DNA from 4 places in the Alkalihalobacterium alkalinitrilicum genome. Region 4 is predicted to be linked to each of the others. Evidence: riboswitches for the same ligand, from Rfam matches in the RefSeq annotation. Region 4 holds a riboswitch; each other region holds the start of a gene.
What was found. Region 4 has a riboswitch for S-adenosylmethionine ahead of BK574_RS20910 (methionine ABC transporter ATP-binding protein). Riboswitches for the same ligand answer to the same signal wherever they lie in the genome.

Region 1: linked by a shared signal. The riboswitch ahead of msrA (peptide-methionine (S)-S-oxide reductase MsrA) and the one ahead of BK574_RS20910 (methionine ABC transporter ATP-binding protein) in region 4 are both predicted to bind S-adenosylmethionine.
Region 2: linked by a shared signal. The riboswitch ahead of BK574_RS10075 (methionine biosynthesis PLP-dependent protein) and the one ahead of BK574_RS20910 (methionine ABC transporter ATP-binding protein) in region 4 are both predicted to bind S-adenosylmethionine.
Region 3: linked by a shared signal. The riboswitch ahead of BK574_RS04180 (hypothetical protein) and the one ahead of BK574_RS20910 (methionine ABC transporter ATP-binding protein) in region 4 are both predicted to bind S-adenosylmethionine.

The regions. Positions count from the first base shown of each region.
Region 1 is NZ_KV917368.1:949,507-952,644, forward strand. Features, by position in the region: gene BK574_RS04505 (S9 family peptidase) at 1-865, opposite strand, end outside; SAM riboswitch class I at 1,102-1,213, shown strand; gene msrA (peptide-methionine (S)-S-oxide reductase MsrA) at 1,305-1,769, shown strand; gene BK574_RS04515 (cupin domain-containing protein) at 1,936-2,352, opposite strand; gene BK574_RS04520 (TetR/AcrR family transcriptional regulator) at 2,349-2,948, opposite strand.
Region 2 is NZ_KV917368.1:2,169,715-2,172,852, forward strand. Features, by position in the region: gene metC (cystathionine beta-lyase) at 1-197, opposite strand, end outside; gene BK574_RS10075 (methionine biosynthesis PLP-dependent protein) at 212-1,318, opposite strand; SAM riboswitch class I at 1,458-1,569, opposite strand; gene BK574_RS27860 (hypothetical protein) at 1,699-1,863, opposite strand; gene prsW (glutamic-type intramembrane protease PrsW) at 1,887-2,522, opposite strand; gene BK574_RS10085 (asparaginase) at 2,560-3,138, opposite strand, start outside.
Region 3 is NZ_KV917368.1:862,356-865,493, forward strand. Features, by position in the region: gene BK574_RS04170 (Cof-type HAD-IIB family hydrolase) at 1-174, shown strand, start outside; gene BK574_RS04175 (lactonase family protein) at 394-1,443, shown strand; SAM riboswitch class I at 1,575-1,684, shown strand; gene BK574_RS04180 (hypothetical protein) at 1,748-2,794, shown strand; gene BK574_RS04185 (M20/M25/M40 family metallo-hydrolase) at 2,853-3,138, shown strand, end outside.
Region 4 is NZ_KV917368.1:4,319,747-4,322,884, forward strand. Features, by position in the region: gene BK574_RS20905 (MFS transporter) at 1-764, shown strand, start outside; SAM riboswitch class I at 855-972, shown strand; gene BK574_RS20910 (methionine ABC transporter ATP-binding protein) at 1,151-2,173, shown strand; gene BK574_RS20915 (methionine ABC transporter permease) at 2,166-2,834, shown strand; gene BK574_RS20920 (MetQ/NlpA family ABC transporter substrate-binding protein) at 2,854-3,138, shown strand, end outside.

The DNA.
Region 1 (3,138 bases), 3.4 Mb from region 4:
AATCAAAGTGTTCCGTTAAGTTTGTTAATTGACCAGTTTCTACAGAAAGGAGGAGAACATTCGCATTCCCTTGACTTCTCTCACCACGTGTATGCCCTGCCACTGCTAGCCATTTACCGTCTGGTGAAAGAGAAGGTGCCATAATATTTCCAATTCCTTGATAGAACAACGTCTCTTCCTTTGAAGCAATATCATATTTCCAAATAGCAGGGAGGTAGCCCCACTCTTGATCATCTGCCTTCGTTCCAACAAAGAATAAGCTTTTTCCGTCTGGTGAGAAACCAGGTTGACCAAAATCATGGTCGCCTTCGGTAACCTTTGTATAAGCTTTTGTCTCTATATCAAATAAATAAACATGCTTACGGTCGTCGTTATAAATACCAACTCCGTCACCTTTATAACGAAGTCTTGTAATCACCTTCACATCACTTTTTTCTTCATCCTCATCAGAGGTCACCTTTAATTCACCTTTAATCGTAAGAGCGAGCTGGCTGCCGTCTGGCGACCAAACAAAATCACCGATTCCTTGCTTGACGTCTGTTAATTGTATAGCTTCACCACCATCTGTATGTAAAAGCCATATTTGATTTTTTCCTGTACGGTTTGAACGGAAAGCAATCGTGCTTCCATCTGGTGACCACAGTGGAGTCGTATCCTTAACTAATGTCTCGTTTGAATAATGAGAGGTAAATTGTCTGCCTTCACCTTTTAAATTAGTTACATAGATATAAGAATAGTAACCATCTTTTTCTTGATCTACATGAGTTAAGACATAGGCCACTTTGTCGCTGTTAGGGTAAACCTGAGGATCACCGACAAACTTAAATTTAGTTAAGTCTTCTGTTGTAATAGGACGTTTCATCATTTTAAATTCCTCCATAATTTACAATCTATAAGTCTATCTTAACATTTCGGCAATCGAAGTAAAATATTTTTATTGATATTTCAGTATATTATTTTAGGGTGGCTCTCTAAAGCCTTGAAAAAAATCATAGAGATGGTTCAATCAATAAAAGTTAACTTTAAATAAATCCCCTTGCAAAATAATTAATTATCATCTATAATACTATTCAAATAACAATAAATTTAATAGCGATAGACTTCTTATCCAGAGTGGTGGAGGGACAGGCCCTTTGAAACCCGGCAACCATTAAATCATATTTGATTTAAACGGTGCCAATTCCTGCAAGGTGTATACCTTGGGAGATGAGAGGATCGTATATAAATACGATAACCTCTCTATATTTTAGAGAGGTTTTTCTTATGGGAAGAAGATTTATCGCTCAAATGAGGAGCGAATTAAAATGGAAAAAGCAGTATTTGGTGCAGGTTGTTTTTGGGGAGTGGAAGCGTTTTTTGAAAGTATTCGTGGAGTTGAAGAGACAAGAGTAGGGTATACAGGTGGTCATGTTGAGAGTCCTTCCTATGAAGTAGTGAAAACGGGAAAGACTGGTCATGCTGAGGTGATTGAAATTTGGTATAATCCTTGGAAAATTTCTTATGCAGAACTCGTGACTAAATTTTTTGAATGTCATGACCCAACAACATTAAATCGCCAGGGAATTGATGTAGGAACTCAATATCGTTCGGTTATTTTCTTTCAAAATTTTCAACAATTAGAAGTCGCAAGTAAAATAAAAGCGGATCTTAGCCAAGCGAGCGCTAAAAAAATTGTCACTGAAATTTCGCCAGCCAAAACGTTTTATCAAGCAGAAGAGTATCATCAAAAGTACTTTCAGAAAAATGGATCCGTTGCTTGTGGAATTTAAATTAAAAAATAAAACAGCTAGTCTTGCAGAACTAAATGTAAAAAAATTCTCGAATTTATTACGAGATGATGTTTCAATGTAGTAGCAATGACCTGTTGAATATATAATTACCCAAACAGCTAATGAATAGCTGTTTGGGTTCATTTTTTCTGTGGTAGTATAAAATTTAAAGGACCTTCATTCCAACTGGAGATACCTCTTCTGAAAAGGTAGAATGGGAATCCTTGCTAGCAAAAAAAGCTAAAAATTTTGCAGTTTCATCGCCTTTATTTATTATATAGTGTGGAACAGAAGGTGGAATAACGACGAGATCGCCAACGGTTATGGTGCAACGGTCGTTTCCAATCATTACTTCTGCATTTCCGCTTAAAACAAATAAAATTTCCTCACTGCTTTCAGAATGTTCTCCAAGCTCGTTTCCTGCTTCTACCTCAAAATAGACAACCGTCGTCTGAGTACTGTTAATGCCAGACCAGAGCGGAAACTGTGGGGTGAATGGTAAATTGGCTTTCCACTTTTTCTTTTTGTCACTGTCGTACCACAAATCCAATAGAGGTAACTTGTTAATATTTACAGTTTTCAAAGGGTTTCCTCCTTTAGTTTTAGCAAAATAGCTCTTGTTGTTTGTTCAATACATATACCTTTGTCCAAGCCACTTAATTTTCTTAACGTTCGGTAAAAGAGGGGGTGTAACAAGCTGCGGATGAAGCCTCCGATTTGTTCTTTTCGATCGTTTGGAATAGCCGTGTCCTGGAGTAAGACCTGTACAGCGGCTTTAATTAGAGCCTCATTTTGTAAGGCCGAATTCCTCATAACTTTAGATTGTTCTGATAGGCGAAACGAGAGCCAAACGAGTTCCATCGTATTTTCATGGAAGGAATAAAAGTCAGTTACGATCAGTGTGACTTTTTCATCAAGTTCGTGTAAGTGTAAATACGTATGAATTTGAGGTAACTTATTGATCTTCAGAAAGTGATTCGCGCATCCCCGAAATAAATCTTCATTCGTCGGAAAATATTTACGAATTGTGGGTATCGAAACTCCAGAATGTTCTGCGATTATTTTTATATCGGTGACCCCTTCTGAGTGCATCGTGTAAGTAGCTTCAATAATGCTTTCAATGGTGGATTGTTTTCTTTTTTCACGAAGATCAGAATGATAAGTGCGTTTCTTTCTCATAGTACAACCTTCTCCTATAAATCGGTACTATTGGTCTAGAGGTGCAACATTACCTTCCTCATATTTGCAAAAATTCTTTTAATTATTACATATGACATTATATGTAAAATGGATATATATAGACACTATTCAATATTAAAAATATATATCGAAAATAAAACCAATTTGAAACACTGCAAACTGTTTACCT
Region 2 (3,138 bases), 2.2 Mb from region 4:
AATTCAGCAATTGTTTCCTCTAGTGCTGCACGAGTTGGATTTCCTGAACGTCCATAATCAAAGGTTCCGAACTGATCAAAGTCAAATTGATGAAAGGTTGAAGCATGTTGGATTGGAACACTTACCGCTCCCGTTTCTTTATCTACTTTTTGATTATTATGAAGTAAGCGCGTTTGCAAAGAAAATTGTTCACTCATTTTTATATATCCTCCTATAGACTTACATGATTAAATGCTTGATCTAAATCCGCAATCAGATCCTGACTATTTTCGATACCTACTGAAAAACGTAATAAGCGGTCACATACACCATTTGCGAAACGCACCTCTTCTGGCATATCCGCGTGGGTTTGCGTTGTTGGATATGTCATTAAGCTTTCAACGCCACCTAAACTTTCTGCAAATGAAATTAATTTTAACTGCTGTAAAAATGGATTTACCCAGTTAGCTTCCTTAATGCGGAAAGAAAGCATCCCGCCACGTCCAGGATAGAGAACATCTGTCACTGAAGGGTGTTCTTTAAGATAGGCCGCCACTTCTCTTGCGTTCTTTTGATGTTGTTCCATCCGTAGTGTTAACGTCTTCATACCTCTTATAAGTAACCACGAATCAAACGGACTTAATATTCCTCCCATACCATTGTGGAAATACCCAATTCGCTCGCAAAGTTCTTCACCTTTTCCAACAATTAAACCTGCAATGACATCGTTGTGCCCTCCTAAGTATTTTGAAGCACTGTGTATAACGATATCTGCTCCTTCTTTGAGTGGTTGTTGTATTAAAGGCGTATAGAAAGTGTTATCAACAATGAACAGTAAATTATGCTTTCTTGCTAAATGACCTAACTGCTTTAAATCGGCTTCTTGCATTAGTGGATTGGTCGGGCTTTCTATAAACAACGCTTTCGTATTTTCATTTATTTGTTGTTCAAATGTTTCTATATCTCTTGGATCCCCGTATGAAAATGATAATCCCCAGTTTTTCCATCCATTTTCAAATAGTCGATAAGTACCACCATATAAGTCACTCGATGCTAATATCTCATCGCCTTGCTTAAATAAGGAAAATAAAGTTTGAATAGCAGACATTCCTGAACTACAGGCAAAGCCTCGATCACCTGCTTCTAATTCAGCAATCGCATTTTCTAAAACTAACCTAGTTGGGTTTCCCGTTCTTGAATAATCAAAACCAGTAGATTCACCGATCCCTGAATGGCGATACGCGGTGGAAAAATAAACAGGGGTATTAATCGTTCCTGTATGTTCGTCTAAACGGTTTCCAATTTGTACTAGTTTCGTTTCTAGTTGCTCTTTATTCATTATGCTTCTCCTCCACTCTTATCGCTGTTTTTTCTTAAACTTTATTCTTTAGAGAAGTTTACCCTTCTAAAAGTGCAAAAAGCCTTCCTCTTATAAATAAGAAGAAGGCTAAGAAATCATTTTCAATGAACTACGCTCCTTCTTATCTTTCAAGCCATAATTGCTTGCTGGAATTAGCACCTGACCGAAAATAAATTCAGCTGGTTGCTGAGACTTCATAGGGCCATTCCCTCCATCTCTCTTGATAAGAAAATTATTTAATTTTTCAATTTTCGCTTGATTCTAAATTACATGAATTGCACGAAAAAAGCAATAGATTTTATTAGATTTACTTATTTTAATCCTTTAAAGCATCAACAATTCTTAAAAATCTATAGGCGTTATTCTGGAGTAGCATCTATTTGTAAGTCGTCCTCATTCCCACAAACACAACGAATAAAGCCCGTCTCATAGTTGCCGTCTTTTCCTTGTCTACCCCGTAGAATAAACTTTTCACCACATTTTGGACAACGAATTACGATTCGATACCTTACGCTTTCAGTCATGCATACCACTCCTAACCCTTTTTCTAATTTGCCATTTTCACTTTGTGTATACTGAATGTCCAAAGCCCAATCATAAAAAGAAGCATCATTATATGAATATATTTATCCATTGTTAGTAATATTAAATCATAGCTCCCATGAAGTAAAATTGGTAAGAATAAAGAAAGTATAATAAACCAAGTCTGGTGTTGTTTTGAAAACTTTGCTTTTCCTAAATAATACCCCATAATTACCCCGAACAAAGCATGGCTACTTACTGGAAATAACGCTCTCAACCACGCCGTTTGCAACCCGTTCGCTAGTAAATAAAAAAAATTCTCAACAGATGCAAACCCTAAAGATAGAGAAACCCCATAAATAATACCATCATATGTTTTGTTAAAGGTCGCATGCTTATACGCAAAGAAAAAAAGCAAAAACCACTTGAAAAACTCTTCTGTAAAAGCATATTCAAAGAAAGCTACCATAAAATGAGTCGTAAACACACCTTCAACTTCAAACGCATATTGGATGACCATGACTGGAAAAACCAACAGCGCACCAATGATAAATGTTTTAATAATCATGAGTAACGCTTGAGAACTTACATCATTTTTTAAATAAAAATAGCAAAATAAAGCCATAGCAGGACCAGTAGTTGCGGTTATAAGCGAAAACAACGTTTTTCCAATCCTCTCTTTAACTACGATTTAGTCTCTATATTTTAAAACCTTCTTCTATGTCCCCACCAGCTGACATTAAAACTGCAAGCTTTATTCTTGCCTTTTTCGAGTCATAATCCTTACCTAAACTCGCGCCTCTTAATTTTAAATCATAAGCACTTCCACGATAATCATACGAAGTGTGTACCTGTCCTTCCTCAGAACTTGTCGTTACTACGACTTTGACGCCAGCTTTTATTGCATTCGTTATATCATCTACCATATGAGGTGATACTTGTCCTCTTCCTACCCCTTCTAAGACAATACCTTTTGTTCCTTCTCTCACCGCACACCGAATAAACTTTCCATCTGCTCCTGCATAACATTTAATAATTTCAACTTGTGGTAGGAAGGAATCAATTTGATAACAATCTCTATGCAATGGTTTTTGATACACACTTACCACATCATTATCGATAATACCTAAATAACCATAACCAAATGATTCAAAACCTTGCATATTTGATGCATGTACTTTTTTAACATATTTAGCAGACCATATCCGGTCATTAAATACAACCACTGTACCAACATTATCCAAACTTTCATTAACAGCGACATAAATAGAATTTCG
Region 3 (3,138 bases), 3.5 Mb from region 4:
ATGGCAATAGGTGATAATTTTAATGATGAGACGATGTTAAAAATGGCAGGCCTTGGTGTTGCAATGGGAAATGCATCTGAAGAAATTAAAGCATTAGCTGACGTGACGACGAAATCAAACATCGATCATGGCGTAGCCTTTGCTATAGAAGAAAGACTTCATAATCGTCTATAATAAAAAAACCTAAAAGTTATTTGAGCATTCAGAAGTAGAGGATTTAGAAGTGGATTCAGAAGCAGTGAATTTTAAAAGTAAAGAATTCAGAAGTAGAGGACTTAGAGGAATTTAATAATGTATTTAGAAGGTAGAGAATGAAGAAATAGAGCGTTTAGAATCATCTAGGTACTTCTTGAAGAATGAATTGGAAACCTGCTTGATCATGGAGGTATTAGAATGGAAAAAATAAAAGGTTATATAGGAACTTACACAAAAGGAGATAGCAAAGGAATTTATAGCTTCACTCTAGATTTGCAAGTACCGCAAATCCAAGATGTAAAGGTTGCTGCCTATATTGAAAATCCAACGTATTTAACAATCGATCGTACGAATAAATATCTCTATTCCGTTGCGAAGAAAGGTGAGACAGGTGGTATTGCTGTTTATACAATAGACGATATATCTGGTGACCTTCAACTTCTTGACAGTCAACTCGAAGAAGGCCCTAACCCATGTCATGTTAGTGTTGATAGTCAAAATAATTATGTGGTCAATGCTAATTACCATAAGGGTACTGTACAGTTAATGGGATTCAACAATAATAATGAGAAGATTTTATCTACTCTATCCACCGTTAAACACGAAGGATCTGGGCCAAATAAAGATAGACAAGAAAAACCTCATGTTCATTACTCAGGATTTACACCTGACGAAAAGTTTATTGTCGTAATCGATCTAGGTATTGATAAACTTATCACGTACGAAGTGAATGATGAAAAGTTAAATGAAGTAAATAGTCTATCGCTTCAGCCTGGAAGTGGACCTAGACATCTGGAGTTTCATCCCAATGGTCAATTTGCTTACCTTATGACTGAGTTAAGCTCACAAGTCATTACTTTAGCCTACGATAGGGAGAATGGAAGTTTTACAGAAGTACAACACACCTTAACTATTCCAGAAAACTTTACTGAAAACAACCAGGGGAGTGCCATTCATGTCTCATCTGATGGGAAATTTGTTTATGTCAGTAATAGAGGACATAATAGTATCGCTTCCTTTAGCGTTGATGAATCTGGTCACTTAACATTAATTGACTTTACTCCAACAGAAGGTGCATGGCCAAGAGATTTTGTATTAGATCCAACCGAAAAATTCCTAGTCGTTTCAAACCAAGAGTCCTGCAATCTTACTTTATTTGCAAGGAACACAACTACAGGAACCTTAGCACGAATACAATCGGATATAGCTGTCCCATATCCAGTATGTGTAAAATTTTTAAATACTTAATGGAAGACAGTAAAATTTCAACAAATAGATAAGCAAAGTTCGCTAGCAGAAGGTTTCTAGGTTGACTCTTAAAAAAACTAGATACCGCATTGTATCAACCCGCACATTGGATTATAATGGTATTAATTGAATAGTTATCAAGAGTGGTCGAGAGAACTGGCTCACAGACACCACAGCAACCTGCCAATGTATGAAGCAAGGTGCTACTACCAGCAAAGCCTATTGCTTTGGATGATAAAACGGAATTTAAACCCCTTTTGGCATCCGTGCTCTAAGGGGTTTTTATTGATGGAGGGGTCAGACGTTGTTATTAAGAAATCATTCGATTGAAGAGCTACTCGATTTAGAAGAGGCGCTTTTATTGGCTAAGGAATCAGAGGAACAGGATGGAACGTTTTCTAAGCTCATCTCAGTTTACGAGGCTTTGTATAGAAAAATATCGGACGATCGAAAAAGTGAATATTCCTATAGTTTAGAGGGGATTAAAAAGCGACTGATTTCGCACTTGGTAAAATATGGAACGTATTTAAAGACAGTCTATCAGAAGGATGATAGAGCTGCTGAAAGTTGTTTGAAAAAAGCGGTTCGATATGAACGGAATCTGCCCATTGTCTATTATCGATTAGGGTTTCTTGATTATAAAATGAAACGCTATGCTTCAGCGCTTCGGCATTTTCAAGCGGCTATTGAATATCAACAACAGAAAGAAAACTCAAAGTACGAGATGACGGATCAGCAGCTTTATAATTGTCATTTGTATTTGGCAAACTGTGGGCTTTTTATTGCAACAAAGGCCCAGGAAGATTTAAATACACTAGAGCTCAATATGAACATGGTAGAAGTACCGAATTATGAGCTATCGCCTTTCTTTGATTTTATCAAGGGGAATGACGAGTATCTAGAGCGCCATGCCTTTCAAATGGTCACAAGTAGTGGACGTCAATTTGCCAGCAAGGAGCAATGCGAGAGTAAGCTTGCTTCGAGAAACACGATCATTCTCGATTTTATTGGTCGTGAGCATTTGCTTATTTTTAATGAAAGAGAGTGCCGTTTAACGAAAAATCAAGCCGAGTTGCTTCGCTATTTTCTCATAAACAGTAGTAACGAGCAGCCTGTCACGAAGCATCATGTGTATGATTTGTTTTCAAGATCGGATGATAACGGGGAAATTCCTACGAATACTTTTACGCAAAATGTCATTCGGTTAAGAGCGAAGTTAACACAAGCAAACATCGATTTTCCAGTCATTGAAAACAAAGCAGGCGTCAATGAAACGGCTTATTTTTACAATCACTTCTTCCCGTTTTTGATCATGCATCGTAGTGATGAAACCTTTGTTTTAGATCAATGACAGGTCTGTCATTACCTTCCTGAGATAATAAAGCTATCAACGAAAGGGAGATGATAACATGAAAACATGGAATCAATTATTCGTACGATGTGGATGGGTACTGGTTGAAAAGGAAAAAGATGTGTTTGCGTGTAAAAATGAAACAGAGGTCAATCTTCAATTTCTATTTCAAAGTCTTGATAAGGCCAACATTCGTTATCATTTTAATAAAGGAGTACTCACGATTTTAAGTTCCATCATTTCAGAAGATCAATGGCTTGAAACAGTAGATTATGATTATCGAGGCAGAGGGGAAGGGCTATGGTTTGACTCTAGTAAAGAACAGCCGAAAATTCATGAGCTTG
Region 4 (3,138 bases):
TTGGAGGAACGTTAAGTGATGCGCTGCAAGCCTTTTTATCTTTAAGTCCCTTATGGAGTGTTCGAATTACGTTACTCGTTGGAGCAGCATTCTTCTTTGCTTCGATCATTCCTGTATTAAAAATCAATGAGAAAAAGAAGCTTAAAACTGAAAAAACAGCTGCAAGTTCATTTACAAGTATTTTCAAAACACAGAAATCAGGCTTGAAAATGATTGCGCTTTTTGCCATTGCTCAGTTAATTATAGGTTTTGGTTCAGGACTTGTAATACCGTACTTAAATTTATATTTTACCGATCGATTTGAGATTAACAAATCACTTGTTGGTATTATTTTAGCCCTTGGTCAAGCGAGCACTGCAATCGCATTAATGATTGGCCCAGCAGTCGTGAAACGATTTGGTGAAGTTCGAGCCGTTGTCATTTTACAACTATCTTCATTACCATTTCTGTTATTAACTGCTTACACTGAAAATCTTTGGTTCGCTGTGATTGGATTTTTATTCCGTCAGGCTTTAATGAATGCAGGAAATCCGATTCAAATGTCATTAATGATGAGGAGCGTGGATGACTCTATAAAAGGGTTAGCGAACTCAGTCGGACAAATGGTGTTCCAATTAGGTTGGGCGGTGATGGGGCCTGTTTCGATGACGTTTGTCATGTTATATGGTGCATATTATGGATATGCGATCGTCTTTTCAATCACTGGTGGACTGTATTTAATTGGCTCTATTTATTTTTATCTCGTATTTCGAAAGGTTAAATAAACGTTTAATTAAAAGTGGTTGACAACAAATTTCGACACATGTTATCATTCTCTCATTGCTTTAATAAATTCATAATTTAATAGCTATTAGCTCTTATCTAGAGTGGTGGAGGGACTGGCCCGAAGAAACCCGGCAACCTTTGAAAACACGAAAAAGTGTTAAGAAAGGTGCTAAATCCTGCAAGGTGAAATCCCTTGAAAGATGAGAGAAAGGACTAACATTGCGATTAAACCTTTCTGTTCATCTGTTGACGGAAAGGTTTTTTTATTCAAAAGTAAACTTTTAATAGAAGGTAGTATCGCCTTTATTACAAGTAAACATATAGGAAAAGTATAGATAGAAAAAATAGAGAGATGGGAGAAAAATAATAAAAAAGGAGGATCACGATGATAAATTTAAGCGGCATTCGAAAACTGTTTAAAACAAAAGACGGAATTGTAACAGCAGTAGATCATGTTGATTTAAATATAAATGATGGTGAAATTTACGGAATTATTGGTTACAGTGGTGCAGGAAAAAGTACACTCATTCGTATGCTAAATAGTCTAGAACGGCCGACAGAAGGAACGGTTACTGTTGCAGGAAAAGAGCTTTCGTCATTAAAAGGAAAATCATTACGGAAAGCGCGACAAGAAATTAGTATGATCTTCCAGCACTTTAACTTATTATGGTCAAGAACAGTCAGTGAAAATATTGTGTTCCCGTTGGAAATTGCTGGTGTGCCTAAAGAAGAACGTAAACAGCGAGTGGACGAGTTGATAAAGCTCGTTGGATTAGAGGGTAGAGGCGGATCGTATCCTTCCCAGCTGAGTGGGGGTCAAAAGCAAAGAGTCGGAATTGCAAGAGCGCTTGCGAATAACCCGAAAGTACTCCTTTGTGATGAAGCAACATCTGCGCTCGATCCAAAAACGACAGACTCGATTTTAGAATTACTCGTTGATATTAATAAAAAGCTTGGCTTAACGATTGTCCTAATTACGCATGAAATGCACGTCATTCGGAAGATCTGCCATCGTGTAGCCGTGATGGAAGCAGGGAAGGTCGTCGAAGAAGGTCCTGTTCTTGAGGTCTTTAAACATCCAACTGCTGGTATTACGAAACAGTTCGTAAAACAAGTTACAGATCCTGAAGAGACGAAAGAAACGATTTCCCACATTATTGAAGAAGAAACGGGAAAAGTCATTCAATTAAGCTTTGTTGGCGAAGAAACGGAAAAACCGTTAATCACTAGAATTATACGGAATTTTGATATAGAAGTTAACATTTTACAAGGAAAGATCTCGCAAACGCAAGAAGGAGCGTATGGAACGCTTTTTATACAGATTAAGGGAGCAGAAAATGAGATCGAAAATGTGATTGCCTTTATTCGAGAGCAAGGAGTTCAAGTGGAGGTGATCGATCATGTTTAATGAATGGCTTAGCAAAATGAAATGGGATAAATTATGGGAAGCAACGGTTGAAACCATTTATATGACGTCAATCTCGGTTGCCGCAACGTTCGTCATTGGGATTGTTTTAGGACTTATTTTATATTTAACAAGTAAGGGAAACTTATGGGAAAACCGTCCCGCTAATCTAATTGTAAGTTTGATTGTCAATGTATTTAGGTCTATTCCGTTTATTATCCTAATTGTATTACTCATCCCGTTTACAAGAGCGTTAATGGGTACAATGCTAGGGGCGAATGCGGCGCTACCCGCTTTAATTATTGGCGCGGCTCCTTTCTATGCTCGTATGGTAGAAATCGCCTTAAGAGAAATCGATAAAGGTGTGATTGAAGCCTCGCAGTCGATGGGTGCAACGAATTGGCAAATCATTTATAAAGTATTAATTCCAGAGTCACTACCAGCGTTAATCTCAGGAATTACCGTTACAGCGATTGCTCTCGTAAGTTATACAGCAATGGCAGGGGTGATCGGGGCTGGAGGACTGGGCCACTTTGCATACTTAGAAGGGTTCCAGAGGAATAATACAACCATTACTATGGTGGCAACAATCGCAATCCTATTAGTTGTTTTCGTTATTCAATGGATTGGAGATTATTTCACAAATAAAACAGATAAACGTTAATCAAGGGGGAAAAAAAGAGATGAAAAAGTTCTTAAGTTTAATTGGAGCTGCAGCGATTTCTTTATCATTAGTCGCTTGTGGCGGTGGCGCTGAAGAAGAGCCGCAAACAGAAGAAACACCAGGTGAAGAAGAAGCAGCACAAGAAGAACATGTAAAGCTAGTCGTAGGAGCATCAGCTGTTCCGCATACAGAAGTATTGGAATTTGCTGCTCCACTTTTAGCGGAAAAAGGGATCGATCTTGAAATTAGAACATTCACGGATTATATTTTACCGAACCAAACGTTAGAAAATGGCGAATTAGAT